4 regions of the Halomonas sp. 7T genome follow, and region 2 is predicted to be linked to each of the others. Evidence: predicted binding sites of a transcription regulator. Region 2 holds the regulator's gene; each other region holds the start of a gene.
The links. The regulator sigma-54, encoded in region 2, starts transcription at its own class of promoters, with help from an activator protein. The targets are predictions, from matches to a motif close to TGGCACNNNNNTTGCTNT.

Region 1 (7,124 bases), 1.2 Mb from region 2:
ATATCAATTTTGTTGATAATCAGTAGGTCTGATTTGGTAATGCCTGGCCCGCCTTTACGGGGGATCTTATCGCCTGCGGAAACGTCGATCACGTACAGCGTGAGATCGGAAAGCTCGGGGCTGAAAGTGGCCGACAGGTTGTCACCACCGGACTCCACCAACACTAGCTCAAGTTTTGGATGGCGGGCGTGCAGCTCATCAATCGCTGCTAGGTTCATCGAGGCATCTTCACGAATCGCCGTGTGCGGGCAGCCGCCGGTTTCCACGCCGAGTATGCGGTCGGCAGGCAGGGCATCGTGTTTGAGCAAAAAATCGGCATCTTCGCGGGTATAAATATCATTGGTCACGACGGCGATGTCGTAGTAATCCCTTAGCGCTGAACAGAGCTGCTTGAGCAGTGCGGTTTTACCGGAACCCACCGGGCCACCCACGCCTACGCGTAAACAGTGCGTCATTGTTCTCTCCTAATAGATAAGCTTTTAAAATAGCTAAGCGTTTAGCTTCTAAACAAGCGTGAATATTGCGTTTCATGCAGCGCACTTGCCAGCGCCACGCCGGGCAATACGGGGCCAAGGCCATCATCGTCGAGCAACAACGCCTGGTCGACGGCGGCCACCAGCTCCCCGCGCAGCTGTTCAATCACGCGTTGGGCGGCGGTGTGGCCCAGGGGCAGTGCTTTGCAGGCCACCGCCAGCTGGTTTTCCAGCCACGCCCAGCCAAACCCTAAAAGCGCCTGACGCTTGGATACGCCGCGCATGTGGGCGGCATAGCTAAATAGGGTGACGTAGCCGGCATGAGCCGGCAGTAAGGTCTCATGTGGCAATAAGTCCAGGCTGCCCAGCAAGCGCTTGAGCGAAGCGCCCAAGCGGCTATCCTCGGCGGCCAGTTCAGCGGTTTCTCGGGTGGCGGCCAGCCACTCATCCCATTGCGCAACGACGGCACTGTCCTGTTGCTCAAAGGCGGAGTATAAGCGTGCAATCAGCGGCAGCTCACAGCGGGTTAGGCCGTCTTCCAGCACGCCAGAAAGCCACACCGCCAGACTTTGCTCATCGCTGACCCAGCCCAGCTCAAAGGCACTTTCCAACCCTTGGGAAAACGCAAAGGCACCGATGGGCAGTGCGGGGCTGACCAGCTGCATCAGCCCTAACAGGGCGAGGTCTGATGGCTGCTCAGTGGGCATGGTGGTGCTCATGAGCGTGTGAATGATCATGTGGGTGCTCATGGTCGTGGGAGTGTCCATGAGAATGTCCGTGAGAATGCCCGCCGCCACCTACTTGGTTATAGGCCCCCGGCTCTGGGTCGAAGGTGGCGTTGTGATGCTCAAGCTCAGCTCCCAGCAATTCCGCCAGTTCTTCTAGCACATGGTCGGGGGGGAAGCGCACCCAGCCGCCCTTTTCGTCTTCGCCCAGCGCCAGCTGCACATGGCGGTTGCCAAGGTGGTAAGCAAGCCTCGCCAGGGGTAAGCCTGTGCTTACTCGCGCAGTCACCACAGGCTCAATAGCGGCACGTATGCGCACTACCTCGCCACTTTCAGCTTTTAAGCCTTCGCCATCGCGCAGCACGGGACCGCGATCCAGAAACAGCCCCAGCGGCTGGCCGCTGTCACTTTCGGCTTTCAAACGGCCTCGAATGCGTAGCTCGAAGGGCAGTGTCAGCGTGTCGCTGGCGGCGCTTTCGTCTATCGGCCCTAAGCGCTCAATTAATTTAAGCATGCTCTTATCCTTTCTCGATCCATGAAGGCTGAGCCGGGGGTAGGCCGTAGAGAGGGTCTTTTACCATGGATGGCAAAAGTAGCTTACAGGGACGTATTTACAGCGCCCTCTCGTAGGCCTACCCCCGGCGCCCCGGACAATAACTCAATCAAAACAAGTGATACCGCTGCGCTAGCGGCAGCTCGGTGGCGGGCTCACAGGTGAGCAGTTCGCCGTCGCAGCGCACTTCGTAGGTTTGTGGGTCAACCGTCAGCTCTGGGCAGGCGTCGTTGAGCTTCATATCTTTTTTGCGCACGCCCCGTACGTTTTTACAGGCTGCTAAGGTGCTATGCAGGCCCAGGCGATCCTTAATTCCCGCATCAATCGCGGCCTGGCTAACAAAATTGAGCCGGATCTGGCTGGTGGCCCGCCCAAAGGCACCAAACATGTGGCGGTAATGCACTGGCTGCGGCGTGGGAATAGAGGCATTGGGGTCGCCCATGGGCGCTGCCGCAATCATGCCACCCTTTAAAATCAGCGAGGGCTTTACGCCAAAAAACGCCGGTTTCCAGAGCACTAAATCAGCCAGCTTACCCACTTCGATAGAACCTACCTCATGGGCAATGCCGTGGGTAATGGCAGGGTTAATGGTGTATTTGGCGATATAGCGCTTGGCACGCAGGTTATCAGCCCCTAACGCTTCATCTTCCGGCAGCAGGCCACGCTGCACTTTCATTTTGTGGGCGGTTTGCCAGGTGCGGCAGACTACTTCGCCCACGCGGCCCATGGCCTGGGAGTCGGAGGCGATCATCGAGATCACGCCCAGGTCGTGGAGGATATCCTCGGCGGCGATGGTTTCGCGGCGAATACGCGAATCGGCAAAGGCCACGTCTTCGGGAATATTAGGGTCCAGGTGGTGGCAGACCATCAACATATCTAGATGCTCGTCGATGGTGTTCACCGTATAAGGCCGCGTCGGGTTGGTAGAAGATGGCAGCACGTACTCTTTTGAGCAGGCGGTGAGGATATCCGGTGCGTGACCGCCCCCAGCCCCTTCGGTGTGATAGGTGTGAATACCGCGCTCTTTGAACGCCGCCAGGGTGTCTTCCACAAAGCCGGATTCGTTGAGCGTATCGGTGTGGATGGCGATCTGTACATCGTATCGTTCGGCAACGCTTAAGCAATTATCGATAGACGCAGGCGTGGTGCCCCAGTCTTCGTGAAGCTTCAGCCCCATTGCACCGGCTTCTAGCTGCGCTTCCAATGCTTCAGGCAGGCTGGCGTTGCCTTTGCCGAGCAGGCCAATGTTCATCGGCAGGTCATCTACCGCCTGGAGCATCTTGCCAATGTGCCAAGCGCCGGGGGTACAGGTGGTGGCGTTGGAGCCCGTCGCCGGGCCAGTGCCGCCGCCCAGCATGGTGGTGACGCCGCTCATGAGCGCTTCTTCCACCTGTTGGGGGCAGATAAAGTGGATATGCGCGTCGATACCGCCAGCGGTGAGAATCTTGCCTTCGCCTGAGATAACTTCAGTGCCAGGGCCAATCACAATCTCTACATCGGGCTGTACGTCGGGGTTGCCTGCCTTGCCAATGGCGGCAATGCGCCCGCCCTGCAGGCCGACATCGGCTTTAACGATGCCCCACCAGTCTAAAATCAGTGCATTAGTAATCACCGTATCCATGACCGTAGCGTCATTGCGTTGGCTTTGCCCCATGCCGTCGCGAATCACCTTGCCGCCGCCGAACTTCACCTCGTCGCCGTAGTGGGTGGCGTCTTTCTCCACTTCGATCCATAGCTCGGTATCCCCCAGGCGCACGCGGTCGCCCACCGTGGGGCCGTACATGTCGGCGTAGGCTTGCCGACTGATTTTGTTAACCGGTTTCATTGTTTATCTCCATCGAGCGCACCCATCACATCGCCACGGAAGCCGTAGATTTCGCGCTTGCCGACAAACGGAATCAGTGTGACCTCGCGGGTCTGGCCAGGCTCAAAGCGAATCGCGGTGCCCGCTGCGACATCTAAACGAAAACCACACGCTTTACTGCGATCAAATACCAGCGCAGGGTTGGCTTCGGCAAAGTGGTAGTGGGAGCCAATCTGAATGGGGCGGTCGCCGGTATTGGCCACTTCGACGCTAATCCGCTCGCGGCCCACGCATAGCTCAATATCACCGTCTTTTAACTGATACTCACCGGGAATCATGATGGTTCTCCCCTTTTTCAATTTGTCAGCGCCAGGATTTAACACGGATTGAGCGCCGCCCGTTTTAAGTGATGGGGGTGTGTACGGTGACCAGCTTGGTTCCATCAGGGAACGTAGCCTCCACCTGCACTTCATCCACCATTTCCGCCACGCCGTTCATCACGTCGTCACGGGTGAGAATCTCGCGGCCGTAGCTCATTAGATCGGCGACGCTTCTACCGTCACGGGCGCCTTCGATAATTTCGAAGCTGATTAGCGCGACGGCTTCGGGGTAGTTGAGTTTTAGGCCGCGAGCTTTGCGGCGCTCGGCAAGCTGGGCGGCAGAAAACAGCAGCAGCTTATCTTTGTCTCGTGGGGTCAGCTCCATGGGTCGAATCTCCGGCAGTGCATCGAATTAGGTTAACCAAATGCGCGGTGTATGGGCCTCACGCGCAATCCAGCGCGGGCGCAGTAAATGCCAGGCCTGCTCACATAGCGCCCAGGCTTCATTACGAGAGTTTCCAAGGTAGCGCAGCAGCAGTACGCCATGACGAACGGTGACGGCCCAACGCGGGTTATCCGGCAGCGCCTCGCGTAGTTCATCAATCGTCCCACCGGCATCTTCTAAACCCACCGCCCACAGCGTGGCTTGCACCGTGGCGCCGCCCTGCCCCCAGCGCCCCGCAAAACGCGGATGCAGTGGGTCTAGCGGCTGGCGTTCCAGCCACAGCGGCTTGCCATCCAGGGTTAGGCGAAAGTGCTGCTCAATGCGGCCTGTTACATAAGGAAGTTCACTGGCGGGACGGCCTAGAGCCATGATTTCCCAGCCCAGGCAACGGGCGCTGCCATGCAACGCAATGTGCGTTCGCTGAGTGCCCTTGGAGCCATCAAAGGCGATCGTTTCCTGGGGTAGCCATTCGAGGATGCCACCATCTTCCACGTTCAGTTCAGTGTGTTGGCTCCAGGCGACGCCCTGGCTGTCCGCTTTATACAGCTTGTTCGCCGCAGGCGTGGTGAGCAGCGCGTGGGCACCGCGCTCGATGTCAGCGCGAATCGTGAGCGCATCACCACTGACCAAGCCACCTGGCGGGTGCAGCACGTAGACATGGCAGGCTTCTGTGCTGCCTTCAGGGTAAAACGGGCGTTGAACCCGCAGCGGCCCTTGGTGACGCGCTTGGGTCAGCCGGGTGATGCCGTCGCGATGGGCGAAGCGCAGCGCCAGGGATGCCGCCCAGTGGCGGTCTTGGTCGAACCGGTGGCCGGAGCCAGCGCGCGGTGTTACGGATTCGCACAGAAGCATGGGAAGCGGTCGCATCCTTTTTGATAAGCCTTTCCCCATTTAATGCAAAGAGTGCGCCAAAATGGTGAAAGGCCTAAATATGCGACCGTAAAAGCAGTTAATGGGGCAACCAGCACGATGCCTGCGGCATTTTTGCACCATAAAAATGCACCAGAACGCCGCCTGCACCACGATATTACGTAACGATTAGTGGTGCATGTGCCCAGACTGTTCAGCATGCGAGTGAGCGTGTTCAGCTCCCTCTGGCGATGCTCCCGGTGCCAATACCTCAAGCTCTACGTGAATGCTCTCAGCGTTTTGAAACTCAAGCGTGACAGGCACAGGCTCTCCCTCAACGATGGGGGAACCCAGCTCCATAAACATCAGGTGTAAGCCGCCCGGCGCCAGCGTAACCGTATCGCCTGCGGGCAGCTCAATGCCATCCGGCAGGTGAGACATACGCATCACGTCGCCATCCATCTCCATGGTATGCAGTTCAACGCGCTCGGTAAGTGGTGAGGTGGCCCCCACTAGGCGGTCATCGGTCGAACTACGGTTGGTCAGGGTGACAAAGCCTCCTCCCGCCCCGGCCCCTGGCGGCGTTGCCCGCGTCCAGGGCGTGGCGGCCTCAATAGGTAGCGTATGGCTTGATGCGCCATCATCTTGGCCGTGCTGGTTGGCAAGCAGCGCTGTGCTGGTCAATAACAGCGTTGTTAACAGTGCAGTACGCAACATAGTGCTTTTCCTTAAGTGCTTTCCTTAAAAGAGCTGATTAGCCGGTCACTACCTGATTTCGCCCGCCGCGCTTGGCTTGGTAGAGGGCTTGGTCGGCGCGCTGCAGCGAGCGCAAATAGTCCGGGTGGCCATCGTGGAGTGTCACCCCAACACTGACGGTCACATTGAGCAGCGTATCGGCCGTTGCCAGCATCGACTCTTTAGCCACCGCTTGCCGCAAGCGCTCAGCAAACAATCGGCTACCTTCGAGGTCGGTATCCACTAACACAATGAGAAACTCTTCACCGCCCATGCGAAAAACGTAATCGCCTCCACGGGTGGAGCGGTCAAGAATGCTAGCCACCTGCTGCAGTACGCTGTCGCCCGCATCGTGACCATGAGTGTCATTGATCGACTTGAAGTGGTCGATATCTACCATTAATAGTGCAAAGCGCTTTTCTGAATTGCGTGCTATTTCAACTTCCCGATTCAGCACCACGGAAAGGAACTTCCGATTAAGCAGCCGGGTTAAGCTATCGCGCCCCGCTTCTAATCCCGACGCACGCTCTAACACGTCATCCAACAGCATAAGGATAGTGCGCGCCGCATTGCGAATATCGCTCAACGCCTGTAGCCGTGAATGGATATCGTCGCTGCCCAGCGCCCTTAACCACTCATCATCTACGTGATAAATATGCCGCGAAATGGTCTTGATTTCCGGCGCGCCCTCAAACGCATGACACGCTTTATGAAAGTACCATAGGCCAAATTCGGAGCTGGCCAGCCGAGGAAAGGTGGCGACGCCTTGCTGGGCGGCCACGGCAAACATCAGCGTATTTTCCCAATCCAGCAGCGCTGAACGCTGCCGTTCGCGTTCGTCCCCAATGCTCTGGGTCAGCGAGAAGAGCTTATACGCCTCTTCCGTGCGTGCATTGCGGTCGCTGGCAACGGAGTAGGCATGACTCATAATCTCCATGGCCATATCAATATGGTTAGAGACATAGACCGACGCAGCACCCGACGACAGCGGGCTTTCAAAAGAGGCGTTAATCTGCTGATAGATTGCCTGCTTAAGCTGTCGCGCGCCGTTAAGTACCAAGTTAACGGGAATATCGATACGCGCGTGCACCTGGCCCACTTTCTCCTGATGCACGACCAGCGCTTCAAAGTCGACATGCTCCACGGCAAACATGGCGCTCAGCCAACGCTGCATGGAGGGGTTTAAGCGCTGATGCACTTGGTCGTTGGAGAGAAATAGC
Region 2 (7,905 bases):
TGACGGATGGACGCCTTTACTTCCAAGCGGACGGCATTGAAATTAAAGCGTTTCACACCCAGGACGGCCACGGCCTAAAGCTATTAAAACGCGTAGGCATTCATGTAGCGCTGATTACCGGCCGAGACTCTTCCATGGTCAGCCAGCGCGCGGCGTCGCTAGGTATCACGCATGTCTACCAAGGGTGCGAAGACAAACTTGTCACGCTGAAAGCACTCTGCCAGCGCCTGGATATCACGTTAGAGCAAGTTGCCTACTGCGGCGACGATCTGCCAGATTTAGCACCTATTAAGCGCTCTGGGGTGGGCATTACCGTTCCCAATGCGCCTGACTACATGCACACCCACGCGGATTGGATTACCGACCGCTTAGGTGGACACGGCGCAGTGCGTGAGATCTGCGATACGCTGCTGATGTCCCAAGGCCACTGGGATGCCGTGATGGACACCTATTTGCACAGGCATTCGTAATGGCGCTACGGGTTAAAAAGCGCGTCTGGCTGACCGGGATGGTGGTAGCTCTGGGTACCCTGCTGGTGTGGATAGACCCCCGCGGCCCACAAGACATCACACCAGACCCTGAGGCTCAAGCCGAAGAGCCGGGGCATGTGCTAGAAAACGCTGAAATCACCCTATTTGGCGAAACCGGGGCGATTCAACAATCGCTGATAACGCCCTATCTAGTTCACACGCCCCAGCAAGCCATAACGCAAGCCACCTCGCCCAGAGCGACAATATTTGATAGTGAACAGAGGGAATGGCTAGCCACCGCCAACGCTGGCACGCTCAATACGGACACACACGCACTCACGTTAACGGGTTCGGCAAGGCTGCTGGCACCCGATGAAGGCTGGCAGCTGGATACAGAGTCATTACACTATAACGGCATGACTCGCCATGCATGGAGCGAGGCACCGGTACTGCTTCAGCAGCCACCGCAGCAAATCAGTGCCTTACGTATGGATATGTGGCTTGACACGAGCCAGGTTCGATTAACTGATAATGTGCGGGGCACCCATCCGCCCGCCACTCAAGCGCCTTAGGAGTCGCTATGAACGCTTTAATCCGCATCGCGCTTTTAGCCTTAGCGGTGCCGCTCTCGGCGGCTGCCCAAACAACACAAGCCCCTGTTGAAGTTGAAGCTGACCGTTTAGATCTTGACCAGCGCGCAGGTACGGCGGTCTATAGCGGCAATGTCAACATCCGCCAGGGCGAAATGCAGCTTCGCGGAGAACGCGTCGAGATTCAGCGTAATGATGCTGGCGAGCTCGCTCGAGCTACCGCGACAGGCGAGCGCGCTTACCTGCGTAATCAGCTTGAAGATGAAGAGACACCCATGGAAGGCTGGGCACGCCGCATTATCTATCATGTCGCTGAACGCCGGGTTGAGCTCATCGATCAAGCAGAGCTCACTCAGCGAGGCGACCGTTTCCAAGGGGGACGCCTAGAGTACTTCATCGACCGAGAAGTCGTTCAGGCGCGCTCTGATGTTGATGGAAGCGAGTCTCAGCGCATACGCATGACCCTACAGCCCTCGCAATAGGGAGTTCATTTGTGACAACCCCCAGCTCCATGGCAACCAGCGACGCTGCTCCGGTAAAAACGCTCTACGCGCATCATTTGGCGAAAAGCTACAAGCGCCGCCGCGTAGTTAAGGATATTAACTTAGAAATTACCCAAGGCAGCGTTGTAGGACTGCTAGGCCCAAACGGTGCGGGTAAAACCACGTCGTTTTACATGATCGTCGGTCTGGTAAAGTCCGATGCTGGCAACGTGGGTATCGATGATTTAGACCTCACTCGTGCGCCCATGCATGAAAGGGCCATTGCAGGCATTGGCTATTTACCCCAGGAAGCCTCTATTTTTCGTAAGCTTTCCGTTGCCGATAACATCATGGCGATCCTTGAAACTCGAAAGGAGCTCGATCGCGATACGCGAGAACAGCGCCTAGAGTCGTTGCTTGAGGATTTTCATATTACTCATATCCGCGACAATTTAGGCATGAGCCTATCCGGTGGCGAACGTCGGCGCGTTGAAATTGCCCGATCACTGGCCACAGAGCCTGCATTTATTCTGCTAGATGAGCCGTTCGCAGGGGTAGACCCTATTTCCGTTGGTGATATCAAAACGATTATACGTGCGCTCAAACAGCGCCATATCGGTGTACTCATCACCGACCATAACGTTCGGGATACGCTTGATATCTGCGATATTGCCTATATCGTCGGCGATGGCCAAATCATTGCCAGCGGCGACCCGCAATCCATTCTCGACAATCAGAAGGTACGCGATGTTTACCTTGGGGCTGATTTCCGCCTATAAACAAGCGTCTACCGACTAATTACTTTTCATGGCATGCTTATTGCACTTGCGCCAGAGGATAACTCGCACTAGGGTGGAGCTTTCTGATTAACGAGTGGTTCTCAGATGGTCATGAAAGCTTCTCTTCAACTGCGTATCGGCACACAGCTCACCATGACACCTCAGCTGCAGCAGGCAATTGCGCTGCTTCAGCTCTCCACACTCGATCTGCGGCAAGAAATTCAGCAAGCGCTCGATGCTAATCCCATGTTGGAACAAGAGGATGAATTTGGCGAGCAGGCAGTCACCGAAACACCAGAAACAGAATGGGCCGAAAGCATCCCCAACGAACTGTCTGTTGATAGTGACTGGTCAGATACCTACCAAGATATGGGCAGCGTAGGCGGTGCCAGCGAAGGGCCTGACTTTGAGCGTCAAGCAGCGGGCCAAAGCCTTCATGGCCACCTCCTTTGGCAGTTGGCTATGACCGACTTCTCGCCTCGAGAGCACGCCATTGCCGAAAGCTTAATCGACGCTCTAGATGCCAACGGCTACCTCACCCAGCCGCTTAACGATATCCGTGAGGGCTTGAAAGCGCAGGGCCTCGATAGCCTAAGCCAGCGTGAAGTCGAAAATACCCTGTTGCGCTTGCAGCAATTCGAACCCACGGGAGTTTTTGCACGGGATTTACGCGAGTGCCTCATGCTTCAACTCGCCACACTCCCAGAGGAAACCCCGTTTCTAGTGCCCGCTAAACGGTTGGTGCGCCAGTTTCTTGAAGCGTTAGGCAAAGACGATCTACGACTGCTTAAGCGGCGGTTGAGTCTAGACAATGAACAGCTTGATGACGTTATTCGCCTTATTCGTAGCCTTGACCCGCGTCCCGGCAGTGCCTATGGCGATAGCGACGATAGCTACATAACCCCAGACTTAGTCGTACGGCATGACAACGAAGGGTGGCACTTAGAACTTAATCCGGAAGCATTGCCAAAGCTGCGCATTCAGCCAGACTACGCCAGCCTCATCAAGCGTGCAGATAAAAGCCAAGACAACCAGTTTCTTAAAGAGCACCTGCAGGAAGCCCGCTGGCTGATTAAAAGCCTTTCCAGCCGTAATGACACGCTGCTGCGGGTGGGCCGTGAAATTATCACGCGCCAGATTGGCTTTTTAGAGCATGGCGAAGAGGCAATGAAGCCGTTAATCCTAGCGGATATCGCCGAGGCCGTGGAAATGCATGAATCCACGATTTCCAGGGTGACCACCCAAAAGTATATTCATACGCCTCGCGGCGTATTTGAACTTAAATATTTCTTCTCCAGCCAGGTGAGCGGCCAGGAAGGTGGCGATAGCCACTCCAGCACCGCCATCCGCGCACGGATTAAGAAGTTGGTTCAAGAGGAGCCGCCCGGCAAGCCGCTCTCCGACAGCCGTTTGGTAGCGCTTTTGGAAACAGGTGGTATCAGTGTTGCGCGGCGCACAGTCGCTAAATATCGAGAGTCAATGGGCATTCCCTCCTCCAGTGAACGGCGCCGTTTACGTTAGCGAACAAGGAAACACCGCTATAGGGCTTTGCAATAGCGCAAAAAGGGTTACAATCGAAGTACAGTCCCATGGATAAGGAGCACGTCAATGCAAGTAAACATCACTGGTCATCATGTAGAACTGACTGACGCCTTGCGTGACTACGTCAACGAAAAACTAGCGCGCGTTGAGCGACATTACGACAACATTACGACAGTACAAGTGACCTTATCTGTTGAAAAAGAGCGCCAACAAGCTGCCTGCACGCTGCATGCAGCAGGGGCTGACCTGCATGCCGAGGCGCTAGACAATGATATGTATGCTGCTATTGACGCTTTAGCAGACAAAATCGACCGTCAACTCGTTAAACACAAGGAAAAAGCACAAGCTCGCGCCCAAGGCGCTGGCGTGCGTTAATTCAATGACGTTGGAAACCATACTTCCCCCGGAGCGCATTCTTTACGACGTGCCCGGGGGCAGCAAAAAAAGGGTGCTGGAATTTTTCAGCACCTTTATTGCTCAAAATACCCCTAGCCTTGATAGCCAGGAAGTTTTTAGCCGTTTAATCGGTCGCGAGCGCCTGGGAAGCACGGGGATAGGCAACGGTGTTGCCATCCCCCATGCGCGAAGCCCGCACTGCACCGCGCCTATCGCTGGCTTTTTAAAACTTGCTGAACCGGTCGATTTTGATGCTATCGACGGAGATCCAGTCGATTTGGTCTTCGTTTTATTAGTACCAGAAGAGGCCGACGACACTCACCTAGCGTTGCTTGGGCAAGTTGCCACCATCATGAATGAGGCCGATACGCGCCAGCAATTGCGCAAAAGCGAAAGCCAGCGTGAGCTTCTTGAGCTTATCACCTCTAAAATTCGTGAAAAAACCGCGCATTAAGCATCTACTTCGACGCTAGCTGCTGACTTTTTTGTTGAAGCCCCACTTATTTTTGGCAGCCCAAGAGAAAATCTATGCAACTGGTGATCATTAGCGGCCGTTCCGGATCCGGTAAATCTATCGCCTTACAAGCGCTAGAAGATCTAGGCTATTACGCCATCGACAACTTACCCGCCATGCTGCTTGGCTCTCTCGTTGACGAGCTGCGCGCTCAGGGTGGGCGTACACATTTAGCGGTGAGTATCGATGCCCGTAACTTGCCCACTGCCCTTGAGCAACTGCCATCTTTGCTTGAAGAGCTCAAGCAGCGGGATATTCGCTTCCAGGTCATTTACCTGACGACTGATGCCAGAGTTTTACTAGAACGCTACTCCGCCACTCGGCGCCGCCATCCGTTAACTCGTGATAGCGATATGACGCTAGAGGAAGCGATCAATAAAGAAGAAGAAACGCTGTTAGAGATCCGTGACCTTGCTGATCTGATGATCGACACTTCTCGCTTGTCAGTGCACGATTTACGCCGCCGCATTACTGACCAAGTTGCCCATCAGCATAGTGATAGCCTCACCCTTACGTTTGAGTCCTTTGGCTATAAGCGTGGTGTCCCCCTAGATGCCGATATTGTTTTTGATGTTCGCTGTTTACCTAACCCTTATTGGGACCCGACATTACGACAATATACCGGCCGAGATGCAAAGATTGTGGCATTTCTCAACAGCTATCCTATCGTCGATGCAATGAGTAGCGATATTTATAGCTGGCTAGAGAAGTGGCTACCTGCCTACCAAAATAGTCAGAGAAGCTATATGACCGTCGCCATTGGCTGCACCGGCGGCCAACACCGCTCTGTTTATATGGTGGAAGAACTTGCACAAAGGCTCGTAAAAAACATAGGGGAAGTGCAGCTAAGGCACAGAGAACTGGGACTTCAATACACGCTTAGCGAGCAACCAGCGAAGCAACTCTCTTCAGAATTGATCAAACATGATCAACCATAACGTCTAAAGCGTACGTCACCAACAAAGACGACACCACTCGGCAAAAAGGAACCAGGGTGCCAGAACGAACGTTAACCCTTACCAATCAGCGCGGCTTACACGCGCGAGCGGCGACTAAGCTAGTCCAGTGTGGGCAGCAGTATTCCGCCAGCATTTACGTTTATAAGCAGCAACAGATGGCAGATGCGGCCAATATCATGTCGCTGCTAATGCTAGCAGCCCCTTGTGGTACCGAGTTAAAGATCATTGCCGAGGGCGAGGACGCTGAACAGGCGTTGGAGGCTATCCAACGCCTGTTCGATGCGCGCTTTGATGAGGATCAGTAGCGGCTAACTGCTGACGCTAGCTGCCAGCGATGGTCATGGCGTCAATTAGCCAGCTGCCGGTGTGAATGCTGCCTCGGGTATCTGTATCATCAGCAACGCCAACCAAGCCCGCAAACATGCTGTTAAGATTTCCGGCAATAGTGAACTCTTCGATGGGGTACTGCACCTCCCCATTTTCAATCCAAAAACCTGCGGCCCCTCTTGAATAGTCACCGGTAACGCCATTAACACCCTGGCCCATCAACTCGGTCACCCAAATCCCACGCCCCATCTCCTTTAGCAGTGCCTCCCGGCTAGTGGCTGGGGTCTTCAGCCGAATATTACGTGCACCGCCAGCATTAGCGGTAGTCTGCATGCCTAAACGGCGGGCACTGTAAGACGAGAGCATATAGCTTGCGATATTTCCCTGGTCAATAAAGCGATTATCTCTAGTCTGAACGCCCTCTCCATCAAAGGGTGAACTTGCGGTAGCGCCCACCTCCATTGGCTTCTCTTCTAAATTAAACCAGCTTGGGAACAACGGTGTCCCTAACCGATCGCATAGAAATGACGCCTGACGATAGAGCGACCCACCCGCTAATGCGCCCATCAAGTGGCCAATCAATCCACTAGCAAGCGTTGGGTCAAATAGCACAGGGAACGTGCCTGTTGGCGGACGTTTCGCGCCTAAGCGCCGAAGTGTGCGAGCAGCTGCTTCGCGGCCGACACTCTCAGGGTCACGAAGCTCGTTCGGGTTGCGTGCCGAAGTATAGTCATAGTCTCGCTGCATGCCATTTTCATCTTGGGCGATTAACATGCAGGAGAGCGAGTGGCTGCTGCCTTTTTGGGTTCCCAAAAAACCATGGCTATTGGCGTATACGCGCACGCCTTCGCCGCTAGAGAACGACGCACCTTCAGATTGATGAATACCCGCCACATTCCGGCCAGCGTGTTCGCACGCCAGGGCTATTTCAATTGCCTCATCGGTGGTTAGCGCCCAGGGATAATGCACTTTTAAATCGGGTAGATGGGTCGCCATTAGGCCAGCATCTGCCAAACCAGCAGCGGGGTCTTCCCCTGTATATCGGGCAATCGCCAGGGCCTTTTCCACCGTCGCTTTGATAGAGGCACTGCTTGCATCAGACGAAGAGGCGCTGCCTTTGCGCTGGCCCACATACAGGGTAACGGCAATCCCCTGATCTCGTGAAAGTTCAACGGTTTCCACTTCACCTAGGCGCACGCTGATGCCCACGCCTTGATCGACACTGGCGCCGACTTCGGCTGCATCGGCACCGAGTTGCTTGGCCAACGCCAGCGCTTCTTCTGCGCGGGTGGTTAACAGCGCCTGCTGTGAGGTTGCATCAAATGCCTGTGCCATATTGTGGCCTCCTTTTCGCCAGAATCACATTGGCGAATCAATGTTGTTGTCGCAGCTGATATAATGCTGCAAACGAATCTGATCAGTGAGTTCTAGTATGCCTAAGCAACGCCCCGAACCCTTCGATAGTGACGAACAGGAAGAGCGCCCAAGTAAATCTCAGCTAAAGCGAGAAATGCATGCACTTCAGGCACTTGGTGAAACACTCATTGCCATGAAGCCCGCAGAACTGGCGCGCTTTCCGCTCTCGGATGACATGCTACGGGCTATCGAGGAAACCTCGCGCATTCGCTCCCATGAAGGGCGCCGACGCCACATGCAGTACGTGGGCAAACTTATTCGCAAAGAGGACCTCGTCGCTATTCAAGGGGTATTTGACGGCATTGAACAAGAGAAAGAGCAGCGCGACCATGCCTTTCATCGCCTTGAGAAATGGCGCGACCGCTTAATCGACGAAGGCGATGACGGCGTTGACCTGTTTCTTGCCGAGCACCCTACTGGCGACCGCCAG
Region 3 (7,905 bases), 1.3 Mb from region 2:
CTGACAGTGCATTTGAGCAAGTGGTCGCGACGATGACGGAGATTCGCACCAACTCAGATGAAATTCAGAGCATTGTCAGCGTTATTGATGGCATCGCTTTCCAGACCAACCTGCTGGCGCTGAATGCCTCCGTAGAAGCTGCCCGTGCTGGAGAACATGGTCGAGGTTTTGCCGTTGTGGCCGATGAAGTGCGCAAGCTGGCCTCGCGCAGCAGCGACGCCGCCAAAGATATTCGTCAACGTATCGATGCCTCGGCAGGCAAGGTAGAAAGCGGCACCCAGATGGTCCGTGATGCCGAGGCGGCGATGCATGAACTGGCGCAAAGCGTGGCGCGCGTTACCCAAATGCTGGGCGATATCAGCACAGCTGCACGCGAGCAAAACGATGGCATTAGCCAGGTTAGCATTGCCGTCACCGATCTAGACCAGATGACCCAGCAAAACGCCGCGCTCGTGGAAGAGTCCACCACCGCCGCCGAACAGCTAAAAGATCAGGCGAACCGACTCGATGCGCTGGTGGGTGGCTTTACGCTTGAAGCACAAGAAAGCCGCCATACGCAAGGCCAGCACACTCTGCCTGCGCCCACGCTGAACGCTCGCTAAGGAATGGGCGGCAGTGGGATATCATCGCTGCGTTTGGCACCGGCGGTCATCTCACGGCACAGCCGCAGGAACTCGCGCACGCCGGTGGTGAGGTACTTGTGGCGGTGCCAAATAAACGTGAACTGACGCTTTAAGTCTAACTCCGGCGTGGGCAGCGGTACTAAGCTGCCGCGCCGGAAAGCATCGCGCAGGGCTAGCCTGGAAACGCAGCCAATCCCCAGGCCCGACTCTACCGCCCGCTTAATACCTTCGGTATGTTCAAGCTCCAGCAGTGTGTTAAACCGACTACGCCGATGCCGTGCCGCGTGTTCCAGGGTCATGCGGGTGCCAGAACCTTCCTCGCGCATAATCCAGTCTTCACGCAACAGTTGATCAAGCTCCAGATGCTCGCGACCCGCCAACGGGTGACGCGGCGAGCAGAACACGCACAGTTCATCCTCCACCCAGGGCTGGCTGATAATCATCTCATCATCGCACTGCCCTTCAATCAGCCCCAAATCCAGCGAGTGCTGGCGCACGCCTTCGATGATATGACGCGTATTGCGCACCGCTAGGCGCACGCGGCTGCCGGGGTAGCGCTGCATGAAATCGCTGATCAACAGCGTGGCGAGATAGTTGCCAATGGTCAGCGTTGCGCCCACCTCTAACGACCCCACGCCCTGCTGGCCGCGCAGCAGCTCTTCTACCTCTTCCGCTCTATCCAGCAAGGCTACCGCTTTCGGCAGTAGTTGAAAGCCTAGTGCATTAAGCTTCAACCGCTTTCCCATACGGTCGAGAAGCTGGCAGTCGAATTGGCGCTCCAGCTCCGCGAGTGACGTACTGGTCGCCGATTGGGACATCGCAAGGGCACGCGCTGCATGGGAAACACTTTCGTGCTGAGCGACGGCCACGAAGACTTCTAGCTGGCGCAAGGTGTAGTGCATGACCAGAACCTATCTGTAGAGTGATCGGCGAAAAACGCTATATCTATTTTAAAGATAAGCGTTATCAAGATAATTTGCTTAACAGATATACCACCCTTTATTTAGAATTAGCAGCATCATATTTAGCTATATTTTATTCTTTTTTAGAATATGCCAGATAAGGCTTAGGCCCTTTGTCCACTGAAGGAGTTAGCATGAGCAAGTTTGCCCTGGAAGAAGTTCTCAGCGTTCACCACTGGAACGATACGCTGTTTAGCTTTCGCACCACTCGCGAACGCAGCCTGCGCTTTAAGAACGGCCAGTTTGTGATGATCGGTTTGGAAGTCAACGGCAAACCGCTGATGCGCGCTTACTCTATTGCCAGCCCCAACTACGAAGACCACCTGGAATTCTTCAGCATTAAAGTGCCCGATGGCCCGCTCACCTCACGCCTACAGCACTTAAAAGTGGGCGATCAGATCATGGTCAGCCGCAAGCCCACCGGCACGCTGGTATGCGACGACCTGCTGCCGGGTCGTAACCTTTACATGCTCTCCACCGGCACCGGTCTTGCACCATTTATGAGCCTGATCCAAGACCCTGAAGTGTATGAGCGGTTTGAGAAAGTGGTACTGATTCACGGCGTGCGTGAAGTGTCTGAATTGGCCTACGCCGACTTCATCACCAAAGAGCTGCCTGCTCACGAATATCTGGGCGAAGAGATCGCTGAGAAGCTGGTGTACTACCCCACGGTCACCCGTGAAGAGTTCCACACCATGGGTCGCCTAACCGACCATATCCGCAGTGGCAAGCTGTTTGAAGATACCGGCCTTCCGCCGATTGATCCGCGCCAAGACCGCGCAATGATTTGCGGAAGCCCTGCCATGCTCGACGACACCAGCGCACTGCTCGACGAGCTGGGCCTGAACATCTCCCCGCGGATGGGCGAGCCGGGCGATTACGTGATTGAGCGTGCATTCGTTGAAAAGTAACGCCCCGTCATCGTCGTGCTAGGCGCCGTTACGTGAAATGAAACGCCCCGCTAAACAAGCTGTTTAGCGGGGCGTTTTGATAATCTTAGGCGGCTGAGCACCCGTCGCGGTTAAACCGCGTCTTTACCGGTTTCACCGGTACGGATACGAATCACCTGCTCCAGCGGCATGACAAAAATCTTACCATCGCCAATTTTGCCGGTATTGGCGACCTGGGTGATCGCGTCAATGACCTGTTCGGCCATATCATCATCAACCGCCACTTCTAATTTCACCTTGGGCAGAAAATCCACTACGTACTCTGCACCGCGATATAGCTCTGTGTGCCCTTTCTGACGGCCAAAGCCCTTTACTTCCGTTACCGTAATGCCCTGCACGCCGATATCAGAGAGCGATTCGCGTACGTCATCAAGCTTAAACGGCTTGATAATGGCTGAGATCAATTTCATTGCGACATCCTCTAGCTTGGTGGCCTATTGTCGAAGGTTGGCGGGCCACTGTGTTAAAGCCCATCACCCGTTGCTATTAAGCATACACCGCTACCGGCAGAGAATAAAAAATCAACGCCAATGGATGGAAAGAATGCCCTCAAGCAAACAGGCCTCCCACATGGGGAGGCCTGGCTAGCGTAAGGATGCTGATGCTTATTTCTTCACGCTAAACTCGGGGTAGGCTTCAAGACCGCACTCTGCGATATCGACACCTTCGTACTCTTCTTCTTCGCTAACGCGAATCCCCATGATGGCTTTCAGTACCAGCCATACCGCCATGCTTGCGATGAATACCCAACCAAAGATACCCACAATACCGATCAGCTGTGCGCCGAAAGAAGCATCGCCATTGGTTAACGGCACCGCCAGTACGCCCCAGATGCCTACCACGCCGTGTACCGAGATCGCACCGACCGGATCATCAAGCTTCAGCTTGTCCAGCGAGACGATAGCCACGACAACAATCAAGCCGCCCACTGCACCAATAACCGCCGCACCAAGCGCAGAAGGCGACAGCGGATCAGCGGTAATCGCAACCAGACCGGCCAGGGCACCGTTAAGCGCCATGGTGAGATCCGCTTTACGGAACCACAGCTTGGCGAGAATCAGCGCAGCAAGCACACCACCCGCCGCCGCCGCATTGGTGTTAACAAATACCTGGGCAACGTTGTTAGCAGAGCTGATGTCGGACATTTTCAGCTCCGAACCACCGTTGAAGCCAAACCAGCCCATCCACAGAATAAAGGTACCCAGCGTTGCCAGCGGCATATTGGCGCCTGGAATCGCGTGGATAGAACCATCTTTACCGTACTTACCTTTACGTGGGCCAAGCACCAGTACACCGGCTAAAGCAGCGGCAGCACCGGCCATGTGTACAATGCCAGAACCCGCGTAATCAGAGTAGCCGACCTCAGACAACCAGCCGCCGCCCCAGGTCCAGTAACCAGACACCGGATAGATAAAGGCGGTCATCACCACCGCAAAGGCCAGGAACGCCCACAGTTTCATACGCTCGGCAACCGCACCCGAGACAATCGACATCGCAGTGGCGACAAACACGACCTGGAAGAAAAAGTCAGAACGCATGGAGTAGTAAGGCGCATCGTCGCCGCCTGCGGTGACCGCATCCACGCTGTTTTCAGCGCCAATTAAGAAGCCTAGATTGGGCAGGAAGCCCCCCGCGCTGCTGGAATACATAATGTAATAGCCCACCAGCAGGTACATGGTGCAGGCAATGGCAAACAGCGCGATATTTTTGGTCAGAATTTCGGCGGTGTTTTTCGAACGCACCAAACCAGCTTCAAGCATTGAGAAGCCAGCAGCCATCCACATGACCAGCACGCCGCAAATCAAGAAGTAAAACGTATCGAGCGCATAGCTCAAATCAGCTAACTCATTCATGAGGTGTTCCCCGTTGCTTTAAGAGAAGTTATACGTAAAAAACAGACCAGAGAGCCTTGTTTACACAGCGTCAGCGCCGCGCTCTCCGGTACGAATACGGATCACATCGTCTAATGGCGTTACAAACACCTTGCCGTCGCCGATTTTGCCGCTGTTCGCCGCGCTACAAATCGCATCTAGAACGCTTTCAAGGCGCGCATCATCGACAGCAACTTCTACTTTTACTTTGGGTAAGAAATCGACAACATACTCCGCGCCACGATACAGCTCGGTATGCCCCTTTTGACGACCGAAGCCTTTTACTTCCGTCACCGTGATGCCCTGAACGCCGTTATCGGCGAGCGCTTCACGAACGTCGTCAAGTTTGAATGGTTTGATGATAGCGGTGATGAGTTTCATCCCGGTTCTCCCCTGCTGGATGAGGTAGCGGCAACGCCGCCCGAATTAACGCCTTATCCCGTTAATGCGCATACCGTGCCACCCACGCTTTTTTTCTTATAAGTCAGCAGTTTGTTTTATAAAAACGCAGCGCACCCGGCGGCAAGGAAGACTTAGCAGCCGCCGCTGCTTGGTCACTTGCACCATAAATGAACATTAATAAATGCGAGGCGCTTCATTTCGATGCATCGCGTCGATCAAGAGTGGCCAGACGCTAATTTGCAAACGAAACATGCGCATCGACGGTGGGTTGCGTATCCTTATTGGTAAGCAGTAACCATTTATGCGTGGTCATTTAAGGAGAGAGCAATGGCGCCTCAAGATCGCATCAGCCGTTTAGCCCAGCAAATTGGGGATCGTTTGCAGAACGCGTCTCAAGCCCCGGAAGATATTCAAAAAGGCGTGCAGCAGGTAGTACGTGGTGCCTTTGACAGGCTGGAGCTAGTCTCACGGGAAGACTTTGATATTTTGATGGATGTATTGCAGCGCACGCGCTCCCGCGTTGAAGCCCTGGAGCGTCAAGTGGCTAGCCTTGAAGCAGCAGTGGAAGCCTCTGTGGCAAACAACACCACGCCGCTTGAAGCCGAGGCCCCGCCGACACCTGAGCACACTGACACGACCAAGCCTGTTCAACCAAGCACTGCTGAGAAGCCAAACGCTTCCGAAGAGTAACTGCTAGCGCTTCACCACGGCGGTAGTGCGCTGAGACGCTTACCGCCGCCTTGTGATGAAAATGATAATCACAATCATTGACAACTGTGCCTCTCCTGCTACTGTAGCGCACGGCAAATCGTTGCCTGTGTTGCTCAAGGAGTGCCGATGTCGTCACTGCAGTGGCTCTATCAAGATGCCCTTAGCGCATTCACTGCGCCCTCTTTCGGGCCACGGCCCCCAACGCCGCTATTACCAGGCGAAGCGCTGTCCGACGCCGCACAACTACGCCAGCATGTGCTGCATTTTGGTGCGGCTGATTTAAACAGCGACGACCTAAAAGCCAGCGCCTCGCTGTGGTCGCGGTGGCATTTCAGCGCCGTGATTGCACCAGCGCTGGCCGCGCATCTTCTGCTAAGTCGCCAGCTTCCCTTAGCCCTTAATCAAGTGGCACTGCATCTCTCCGACAGCCGCCGTACCGAACGCCTGCATTTTGCCCACGAGGGCAGTGCGCCACAAACCAGCGAGCCTTTTGCCGTTTTCTCCCTATTGATAGACGCACACCTTACCTCTGTTATTGCGACACTGGCCTCACTCTCCGGCGTATCCCCTCGGGTGTTTTGGAATAATGCCGGCACTTACTTTGATTACTTCACCGACGTGTTTGCCGCGCACCCCAGCGTCGAGCCGCAGCGTCTGGCTGAAGCCCATGCCATTTTAACTCAACGCCAGCGCCCAGATGGCCAACTAAACCCGCTCTATCAACCGGTTAGTGTGGGCGCCGATGGTAAACGCAAGCGGCGCCTGTGCTGCTTGCGCTATCGTATTCCAGCGCTTGGCTATTGCGATAACTGCCCGATTGCTTGCAAGCGTCGCCACGAAAAAGCCGACACAAAAAAAGCCCGCGCGGTGCACGGGCGTGGACGTAAAGAGGGCAGCAAACAGCGCGTTTAATAACGCCAGGTAATATTGGCCATCACATGCCGCGGTGCGCCATAAAAGCTTTGATCCCACTTGAGGCTGGTGTGGTATTTCTCATCCGTGACGTTATTAATGTTCAGCGAGCCGGTTAACCGCTCGCTAAAGTCGTAGCTAGCCATTAAGTCGACCAGCGCATAGGCGTCTTGGCGCGTTTTACCTTCAGCTAAGTCCTGCTCGCGTTCAATCGCATCCTGCCAGCGCAGCCGAGCGCCCACTTTAAGCTGATCCATATTGGCTGGGCGATAACTGGTAGAAGCCCTCACCATGTTGCGGGGAATATAGGTGTTGGCGGCATTACCGTCAGCATCCTCCACTTCAAGGTAGGTATAGCCGATGCTCGCTTGCCAGCCTGGGGCTAGCTCACCTGCGATTGTCGCCTCAACGCCTTCACTGGTGATGCCGTTACCCCCCACATACACGGAGGTACCATCAGGCAGCGTGCCGTCTGGCTGAGCCACGTTATCCTGTTCGATACGGAACATGGCGAGCGACGCATCGGCACCGCCATTGAACATATCTGCCTTAATACCGACTTCGTGCGCCTTACCATCGATAGGATCGAGGTACTCACCGCTGCGGTTCGTTTCGGTCTGCGGGGAGAAAATCTCGGTATAGCTGGCGTAGAGCGATGCGTTATCGGTCACATCATAAATCACCCCCAGGTAAGGCGTGACCACCCCATTCGCTTCGGTCGCTTGAGAGGTCCCGTACTGCTCCCCCGTGGTATCAAACCAACTTACCCGAGTACCGGCAACGCCCGTCCAGCGGTCGGCGAGATCCAGCTGAGCAGCCCCGTAAATACTGCGCTCTTTAATAGTGGCATCGCCAACGGAGGCAGGCGTCGCCGCCCAGCTAGAAGGCTCAGGATAACGACCATCCCATTCATCAAGCCAAGGGAGCGATGTCGAGGCGGACGTGGCGGGATAGCGCGACTCCTGCTGGTTGCGGCTCTGGCTCCAGTCGATGCCCGTCATAAGCTGATGCGTACGTCCAAACGCCTCCACATTACCTTTAGCATGCAGATCCGCTACCCACTGCTCTAGATGACGCTCGTACTGGCTCAAGGTCAATTGACTACTGTCGATTTGTCCACTGGCCGCATCCGGCGCGCCATAAATATAGAACAGCTGAGTGTCAGAGCGCATATCCAGGTGCGTCACCGTCCCTTTCAACGACCACGTATCGGTGAGCTGCTGAGTGAGTTCAACAAAACTGCGATGAGTTTCGACGTCCCAGTAGGACCATTCCGGCGCTGAAGATGTACTACGTGCATAGTTAGTCGGGTTGCCCGCCGAATCGTAGCTAGGCAGTGACCCCCACATATTGCCGTCAGAATTGTTCTGCTGCCAGGTATGCCCCACGGCCAGTTGAGTGCTATCCGTCACATCGGCTTCTACCACGCCATAGAGCAGCCCTCGCTCTCGACTGAGCCGATCCAGGTACGAGT
Region 4 (7,905 bases), 1.2 Mb from region 2:
CAGCGAACACCACCAGCGCAAAACCAAGCACGTACATGCGGTTGAGCGTTAACGACAGCGCATCGTTAATCACCAGCGAGCCGCTCATCCACTCCGGTGTCACAACGGAGCGGTTCTGCGGTGAAATCACCGTTCGCACCAGCTGTTGTAAAATCAGGCTAACACCGAATGTGGCCAGCAGGGTTTCCAGCGGGCGGCCCTTCAGGAACTGGATAACACCACGCTCAATCGCCACACCGGCTAGCGCGGCGACCATAAAGCCCGCGGGGATCGACAGGACCAGCGCCAGCCCCGGCTGGCCGGGCAACAGTTGCTGCATCATCCAGGTGGTATAAGCGCCCAGCATGATCAGCTCGCCGTGGGCCATATTGATAACGCCCATCACGCCAAAGGTAATGGCCAGGCCAATCGCTGCCAACACCAACACCGAGCCGAGACTCAAACCAAAATAGAGCGTTTCTAGGCCACGATTAATTTTAAGATTCTGCTCAATACTGATCAGCGCTTCATTAGCGGCATCGGCTACAATGGGGTCATCGTCATTCGCTGCCCGGCTAAGCGCGACGCGAACCCGCGGATGCAAGCTGCCTCGTAGCGTTTCAACGCCTTCCAGCTCGCCGCTTTCGACTTGGTAAATCGCCAGCGCCTGGGTCAGCCTGCGCGTTACCTCAGCGTCTTCTTCCTCAGCGATCAGTTCACCAAGCGATTCGGCCAGTGATTCGTCAACCTCACCCAGCAGTCGGCTGGCTGACGTACGACGGCGCTCAACGTTGGGCGAATACAGATCCACCACGGCAATAGCGCTACGTAACTGATTACGCAGCGCATTGTTGATACCGATACGATCTAAATCACGCCGAGACATTTCTCCCAGCGGTTCACCGGTTAAGGCATCCGCCACTGGCCAGTCGCGCCCTTGATTGTCGAGCACCACCACAAAGCGGCCGTCGTCCGTGCGCTGCAAACGCCCATCCAGCAAGGACTGTAGCCAATCACGCGCGCGCTCATCATCGCTTTGCAAAATAGCGATAATCGCTTCGCCTTTGGCTGGATAGGAGCGCACGTCCAGCGCTTTGAGTAGCTCAAGTGCCGCTGCGTCATCAGCCTCCACGGTGGCGGCGCTTGTTTGTGCCTGGGCGGTGGCTGTGACGCTTAACAACAGCAGGCACAGTGCTCCTAGACACAGTACTCCTAAGGAAAGGAAACGCCTCATGGGGTTCTTCCTTTGGTTATATTAGAAACAGGAATCTAAAAAAGGGAGGTAGCGTGCTCCCCCACCACTCAGCGTTCAGCCAAGCAGCGAGGGATCATCATTTACTCAGCGAGAGCAGCTTCGGCTTCTTCTGCTGCGGTGCTGCCACCACATGAGCCGTTCACCACGTTGAAGTTGCCGCAGCGCATAGGTGCACGCCAGTCGGCGATCAAATCACGCGAGCCAGGCAGGTAGTCAGACCACGCATCGCCTGCCACTGTAGAAGGAGTTTGCCAGACGATATCGAACTGGCCGTTGTCTTGAACTTCACCAATCAGCACCGGCTTGGTGATGTGGTGGTTGGGCATCATGGCCGCATAGCCGCCGGAGAGATTCGGTACGGTGACACCGATAATCGCGTCTTTCACTGCATCCACGTCGGTAGTGCCCGCTTTACGCACCGCTTCCGCCCACATATTAAAGCCGATGTAGTGGGCTTCCATAGGATCGTTGGTGACTGCCATTTCGTCGCCGGTGTACTCAATCCAGGCGTCGATAAAGTCGTAGTTTGCGTCAGTATCGACGCTCATAAAGTAGTTCCAGGCTGCCAAGTGACCCACTAGCGGGCCCGTATCAATGCCGGTGAGTTCCTGCTCGCCCACTGAGAAGGCGATGACTGGAATATCCGCCGCATCAATGCCTTGGTTAGAAAGCTCGGTGTAAAACGGTACGTTGGCATCGCCGTTAATCGTTGAGATGACCGCCGTGGGTTTACCCTCTTCACCAAAGCGGCGGATTTCTGACACGATGTTCTGCCAATCAGAGTGGCCGAACGGCGTGTAGTTGACCATGATGTCTTCATCAGCGATGCCATGCTCATCTTTGAGGAAGGCTTCGAGGATGCGGTTAGTGGTGCGCGGATAGACATAATCGGTGCCGACCAGCGCAAAGCGCTCGATTCCGACTTGATTAATCAGATACTCAACCGCAGGAATCGCCTGCTGGTTGGGGGCGGCACCGGTGTAGAAGACGTTTTCCGAGGACTCTTCGCCTTCATACTGCACTGGGTAGAACAACAGGCCGTTAAGCTCTTCCACCACCGGCAGTACCGCCTTACGGGAAACAGAGGTCCAGTTGCCGAAGATCACGTCGACCTCTTCTTGCGCCAGTAGCTCCCGAGCACGCTCGGCAAATAGCGGCCAGTTAGAGGCGGGATCCACCACCACCGCTTCAAGCTGGCGGCCCAGCAAGCCACCCGCTTCATTTTGTTGCTCAATAAGCATCTCGACGGTGTCTTTGAGAACGGTCTCACTGATTGCCATGGTGCCGGAAAGTGAGTGAAGGATACCAACCTTGATCGGGTCGTCTTCTTGGGCGATGGCCTGAGCACTGGCCCCCATAACGGCGGCGGCAATTAAGGCAGTGGTAAAACGGCCAAGGGTGCGAGGGTGTGTCTTGCGCTGCAGTGTGGTCACGTGAACCTCCTTGCGCCCCTTATGAGTGGGGCTCGGTATGTTGGCTGCGTGCTAACCCCTCTGCCGTTACGCCTTGCTGCTTCCGGCATGAGTGCGCTTTAGCACGCCCACGAAAGTGGTGACCAACACCTGCAAGGGGTGCGCCACACTGGAGCAAAAGAATTTAATAATTTAAATATCAAACACTTAGAATAATGTTAAAAATTATCCGACCGCCGTTTACGCACTAAGGTAGCGCGCTGGCACATCGTTCATGCACGGCTTAAATGCACCCAGAGAGCACCCTGCACCAAAAAAGCACTCGCGATGACTCTCACCCGAAAACCGTAAAAAAGCGCCCTAGCAGGGCTAGGGCGCTGAGCCTCTACCAAACGAACGGCAATTAAACCGCTAGACGCTTGCGGCGCTTCTTCAGCAGCGGTAACCCAAGTGACAGTACCGCAATCACCAGTAGTGACAGGGAAATCGGCTTGTCGATAAAGGTCGTCCAATCACCGCCAGAGATCTGCAGCGCACGGCGCATGGACTCTTCCATAATGTTGCCTAAAATCAGCGCCAAAATCAGCGGCGCAGCGGGGAATCCGAACAAGCGCATCCCTAGGCCCACCAAACCAAAGCCAAGCAGCAGCAACAGGTCGAAAACGCTGAAACTCATGCCGTAAACGCCGATCATGCAGAAGATCAAAATCAGTGATAGCAGCAACGGCTTGGGCAGATCGAGAATCTTGGCGATCAGCGGAATCAACGGCAGGTTAAGCACCAGCAGGAAAATATTGCCGATATACATACTGGCGACCACGCCCCAGAACACATCCGGGCGCTGCTCAAGCATCATCGGGCCAGGGTTTACTCCCATTACTAACAGCGCGCCAAGCAGCACGGCGGTGGTCCCCGAACCCGGCACACCCAAGGTTAACAACGGTACAAACGAGCCGGTACACGCCGCATTATTCGCCGCTTCCGGCGCGGCAACGCCCTTAATGTTGCCTTTACCAAACGTATCGCCATCTTTAGCAATGCGTTTTTCCATGCTATAGCCAAGAAACGAACCGATGGTCGCGCCAGCCCCTGGCAGCACACCGGTAAAGAAGCCTAAGACTGAACTGCGGCTAACCGGCCCGGCAATCTGCTTCACTTCACTGCGGGTCAACCTCAAGGAGCCAATGGCATTACGCGGCGCTTCTTTACCACCGCCTCCGCGCAGCAGCATGTAGAACACTTCGGCTAACGCGAAGATGCCCAACGCGACGACTAGGAAATCGACGCCGTCGAGCAGGTGAATAGAGCCAAAGGTAAAGCGTTCGGTACCGGTTTGCATATCAATCCCGATGATCGAGATCATTACTCCGATAACGGCGGCGATTAAGCCTTTAACGAGCGACTTATCGGAGAGTGACACAACGGCGGTTAAGCCCAGCACCATCAGCGCAAAGTACTCAGCGGGGCCAAAGCTTACCGCGACCTTGGAGAGCAGCGGCGCAATCAACATCAGAAAAACAACGGAGATAGTACCGCCCACAAAGGAGGAGTAAGCGGCAATCGCCAGCGCCTTACCGGCCAGCCCCTGCTTAGCCATCGGGTAGCCGTCAAACGAAGTGGCGACGGTTCCCGCCACGCCAGGGGCATTCAGCAAAATAGACGAAGTGGAGCCGCCGAAAATAGCGCCGTAATACACCCCAGCCATCAGGATCAGTCCTGACGAGGGCTCCATCGCGAAGGTAATCGGGATCATTAGCGCCAGCGCGCTGATTGGCCCAAGGCCGGGCAACATGCCGATAATGGTGCCAGCAAACACACCGGCAAAGACGTACGCGATATTGATAGGCTCAAGCGCGATGCCAAAGCCGTACATTAGATTGTTAAAGGCATCCATGGGTGTGTCTCTCTTTTAAACCCGCGAACAGGGGGCAAGCGCGGCTGGGTTAAAACGGCAGCACGCCAGTGGGTAGGTAAACATCCATTACCCGCGTCATGGTCAGATACAGCGCCAGCACCACCCCAAGCGATGTTGCCAGATTGACCCCATGGCGGCGGTAGCCGTAGTAAGCGGTTAGGCCTACACATAGCAGCGTCGAAGCCAGCACAAAGCCTAGCGGTACGAGTAAGAACGCGTAAGCCGCGATGGCGATCGCGGTGACGATTACCCGCGCCCAAGGCGTCAACAGCAGCGGCCCTTCGGTTTCGGCGTGATCAATCTGATCGGCTCCCGCAATAGGGCCAGGGCGCTCAAAAAACAGGCACGCCGATAGCAACAGCAAAGAGACGCCTAACACCTTTGGAAACAGGTCAGAATCCACTGGGCGGGGCAGCGGAAAGTTGGGAATTTGCCAGGCCATAGCCAGATAGGCAGCTGCCACTAACGACAACACAAGCGCTAGCCATTGGTTGGTATTGAATCGAGTCATGGGAAAGCTCTCCGAAGGTGTCGTTGCTGAATAGCAAGATCCTTGCGGTATCAGACGGAAGACCCGGTGGCGAGAGGCCACCGGGGGCTGGGGCGAGCGCGTCTTACTGGCGCATCAGACCCAGGTCGGTCAATACGCTGCTGAACTGCTCTTGCTGCTCATCCAGGAAAGCAGCGAAGGCATCGCTATCCTGGTAGGCATCAATCCAGCCCAGCTGGTCGCTTGCTTCGCGCCAAGCGTTGGTTTCGAGCATCTCGGCGAAGAGCGTTTCGTAGTATTCAACCGCCTCGTCCGGCATTTCCGGGGCGCCCATGACGCCACGCCAAATATCGAAGGTGTAGTCGTAACCCTGCTCTTGGTAAGTGGGCACCTCCGCCAAGCCGCCACCCAAGCGCGCTTCAGACGAAACGCCCAGTGCGCGCAGCTGGCTACCTTCGCCCAGCTGGCCTACCGCTTCACCGGCACCGCCAATCACTGCCTCGATGTGGCCGCCCATGAGGTTGGTCATGGCGTCGCCACCGCCCGAGAAGGGGATGTAGTTAACCGAGGAGGCATCCATACCCGCCGCGGAAGCAAGGCCAGCCACCGAGATGTGGTCCATGGAACCCGGCGCACTGCCGCCGCCTACGCTCAAACTGGGATTCTCTTTCAGCGCTGTGAAAAGATCATCCAGGGTTTGGTACTCGGAGTCTGCCGCCACCAAAATAATCGAATAGTCGGTATTGATGCGCGCAATCGGAGTGAAATCGGTGTGGTCGTAACGCGAAGCACCTGCCAGCGGTACCAAGATCATCGGAGGACTGGTCGCGAAAAGTTTATGCGGGTTGCCGTTATCACGGGCTACCTGGGCCCAAGCCACCGCACCGCCGCCGCCCGGCACGTTAATGGCGGCAAAGCTTTCATCAGCCAGCGCTTCTTGCTGAATAACACGGGACATGGTGCGTACTAGCGTATCCCAGCCACCGCCTGGGTTGGCCGGCGCAACAAACTCGATCGAACGGCTAGGTGTCCACTCGCCGGCTTGGACGCTGGTCGTCATGGCCAGAGCGGCTAAAGGAAAAGCAAATACAGCGGCACGCTTAAGGGAAAGCGAGTTCATGGGCGTTCTCCACAGTCAGTTATGTTGTTATGCGCGGTGATTAACACGCGTCAATTGTGGTTACGCCATGAACGTTAGAAGACCGCCCCCACCTCCAACAAGCTTATGCCCATTAATAACAAACTGTGCTTTTTGTGCGTTTTGTTCATTTTGTTCACGACCGCTTGATAACAGCGCGTTTACAGTGACTCTAGCCAGGTTGAGGAAGATGCCAGCAGCCGGTAGCGTCGCTCAGGGCGGCCAACATCGCCATAGCCGATTTCGGCGTTAACCGCCTGTTCAGCCACTAAAAACTCCAAATAGCGCCGCGCCGTTGAACGGCTGGCACCCATCGCTTGCGCTACCTGCATCGCCGTTTGGGAGTCGCGCTCGGCGGCCAACGCTTCCACCACACGGCGCAGGGTCAAGCGGTCAATGCCCTTAGGTAGCGTTCGCGCCGCTTGACGCTGAGTCTCACCGGGCTGTAAGCGAGCGAGCACTTGATCCAGCTCGTCTTGACTCATCTCGGCGCGATTCGCCAATGCCTCTCGCTCGCGTCGAAAGCGCGTCAGCATTTGTGTCATACGCGTCGCTTCAATCGGCTTAATCAGATAATCAAAGACGCCACCGCGCAGCGCTTCGCTGATGGTTTCTACTTCACGGGCGGCGGTCACCATGACGATATCCACATGCACATAGTCGCGGCGAATGGCCCATAAAAGCTCCAGGCCCTCCACATCGGGCAAGTAAGCATCTAATAAGATGAGTTGAACAGCATCGGCATGCTGGGCCATCAGCGCTTGGGCTTCGTTACCATTACGTGCCAGCCCCACCACGTAAAAGCCGTCGCTCTGCTCAATAAAAGCCTTATGGATATCGGCAATGCGAAAATCGTCTTCGACGACCAAAATGCCGTATTGCGTCGCAGACATCGTGTTTCCTCTTACTGGCGTCGTTATTATATTTTAAGGCGTTGTGGCTACTGGATGGCACAGCGAGCGATCCAGCACGGCAATAAAGCATGCACCGCCTAACTCGCTCTCTTCTAAGGTGATCTCGCCGCCGTGCTGATGGCACAGCCGCGCGACCAGTGCTAAACCAATGCCACGATGCTTACCGGTTTTGGTCGAAAACCCATCTTGAAAAATCGATACCGCATGCTCGCTAGGGACACCTGAGCCGTTATCCTCTACCTCAATCAACAGCTGTTCGCCCAAATCCGTGAAGAACAAGCGGACTTTCGGTGCCTCCCTGTTGGGGCCATTCAGTGCGGCATGGCAGGCGTTATCTAATAAGTTGCCCACCACGCTCATCATGACCTCTTGCCCGGTAACCGTCAGCGGGCAAGAGAGCGAGCTCTGCTCATCAATTTCCAGCGCGACGCCTAGCTCTCGTGCTCGCGTCAACTTACCTAGCAAGATGCCGCTGAGCACTGCGTCGGCCACGTGACGCATTAAAAAGCTCATTTGCGCTTGAGCACGCTCGGTTTCCTGGTGGATCAGCGCTAGCGCCTCATCAACGCGATTAAGCTGCAGAAGCCCGGAAATGGTGTACAGCTTGTTGGAAAACTCGTGGGCCTGGGCACGCAGCATGTCCACATCGCGGCTTGCCTGGGTCAGTGCCTGGGAAAGATCAATAATTTCACGGCGGCTACGAAACGTGGCAACGGCACCTTCAATCTCCCCTTCGTGCACAATGGGCACGCGGTTGGCCACCACGGGATGGTCACCTAGCCACATCTCTTGGTCAAACTCC

Region 1: the regulator sigma-54 is predicted to act here: its motif matches at 5,214-5,231, upstream of LOS15_RS15455 (urease accessory protein UreD).
Region 3: the regulator sigma-54 is predicted to act here: its motif matches at 4,851-4,868, upstream of LOS15_RS15165 (P-II family nitrogen regulator).
Region 4: the regulator sigma-54 is predicted to act here: its motif matches at 2,796-2,813, upstream of urtA (urea ABC transporter substrate-binding protein).

What each region holds. Positions count from the first base shown of each region.
Region 1 is NZ_CP087112.1:3,290,473-3,297,596, reverse strand. Features, by position in the region: gene ureG (urease accessory protein UreG) at 1-455, opposite strand, end outside; gene LOS15_RS15480 (urease accessory protein UreF) at 497-1,180, opposite strand; gene ureE (urease accessory protein UreE) at 1,170-1,712, opposite strand; gene ureC (urease subunit alpha) at 1,861-3,576, opposite strand; gene LOS15_RS15465 (urease subunit beta) at 3,573-3,893, opposite strand; gene LOS15_RS15460 (urease subunit gamma) at 3,958-4,260, opposite strand; gene LOS15_RS15455 (urease accessory protein UreD) at 4,288-5,172, opposite strand; gene LOS15_RS15450 (copper chaperone PCu(A)C) at 5,359-5,886, opposite strand; gene LOS15_RS15445 (diguanylate cyclase) at 5,924-7,124, opposite strand, start outside.
Region 2 is NZ_CP087112.1:877,228-885,132, reverse strand. Features, by position in the region: gene LOS15_RS04010 (KdsC family phosphatase) at 1-470, shown strand, start outside; gene lptC (LPS export ABC transporter periplasmic protein LptC) at 470-1,042, shown strand; gene lptA (lipopolysaccharide transport periplasmic protein LptA) at 1,051-1,542, shown strand; gene lptB (LPS export ABC transporter ATP-binding protein) at 1,572-2,321, shown strand; gene LOS15_RS03990 (RNA polymerase factor sigma-54) at 2,427-3,842, shown strand; gene hpf (ribosome hibernation-promoting factor, HPF/YfiA family) at 3,930-4,238, shown strand; gene ptsN (PTS IIA-like nitrogen regulatory protein PtsN) at 4,243-4,713, shown strand; gene rapZ (RNase adapter RapZ) at 4,788-5,711, shown strand; gene LOS15_RS03970 (HPr family phosphocarrier protein) at 5,768-6,037, shown strand; gene pmbA (metalloprotease PmbA) at 6,054-7,394, opposite strand; gene yjgA (ribosome biogenesis factor YjgA) at 7,492-7,905, shown strand, end outside.
Region 3 is NZ_CP087112.1:3,226,890-3,234,794, reverse strand. Features, by position in the region: gene LOS15_RS15190 (methyl-accepting chemotaxis protein) at 1-602, shown strand, start outside; gene LOS15_RS15185 (LysR family transcriptional regulator) at 599-1,525, opposite strand; gene LOS15_RS15180 (ferredoxin--NADP reductase) at 1,720-2,496, shown strand; gene glnK (P-II family nitrogen regulator) at 2,607-2,945, opposite strand; gene LOS15_RS15170 (ammonium transporter) at 3,141-4,388, opposite strand; gene LOS15_RS15165 (P-II family nitrogen regulator) at 4,449-4,787, opposite strand; gene LOS15_RS15160 (accessory factor UbiK family protein) at 5,136-5,498, shown strand; gene fhuF (siderophore-iron reductase FhuF) at 5,646-6,431, shown strand; gene LOS15_RS15150 (TonB-dependent siderophore receptor) at 6,428-7,905, opposite strand, start outside.
Region 4 is NZ_CP087112.1:3,278,091-3,285,995, reverse strand. Features, by position in the region: gene urtB (urea ABC transporter permease subunit UrtB) at 1-1,213, opposite strand, end outside; gene urtA (urea ABC transporter substrate-binding protein) at 1,315-2,667, opposite strand; gene LOS15_RS15405 (tripartite tricarboxylate transporter permease) at 3,050-4,540, opposite strand; gene LOS15_RS15400 (tripartite tricarboxylate transporter TctB family protein) at 4,590-5,072, opposite strand; gene LOS15_RS15395 (Bug family tripartite tricarboxylate transporter substrate binding protein) at 5,176-6,171, opposite strand; gene LOS15_RS15390 (response regulator) at 6,351-7,082, opposite strand; gene LOS15_RS15385 (sensor histidine kinase) at 7,116-7,905, opposite strand, start outside.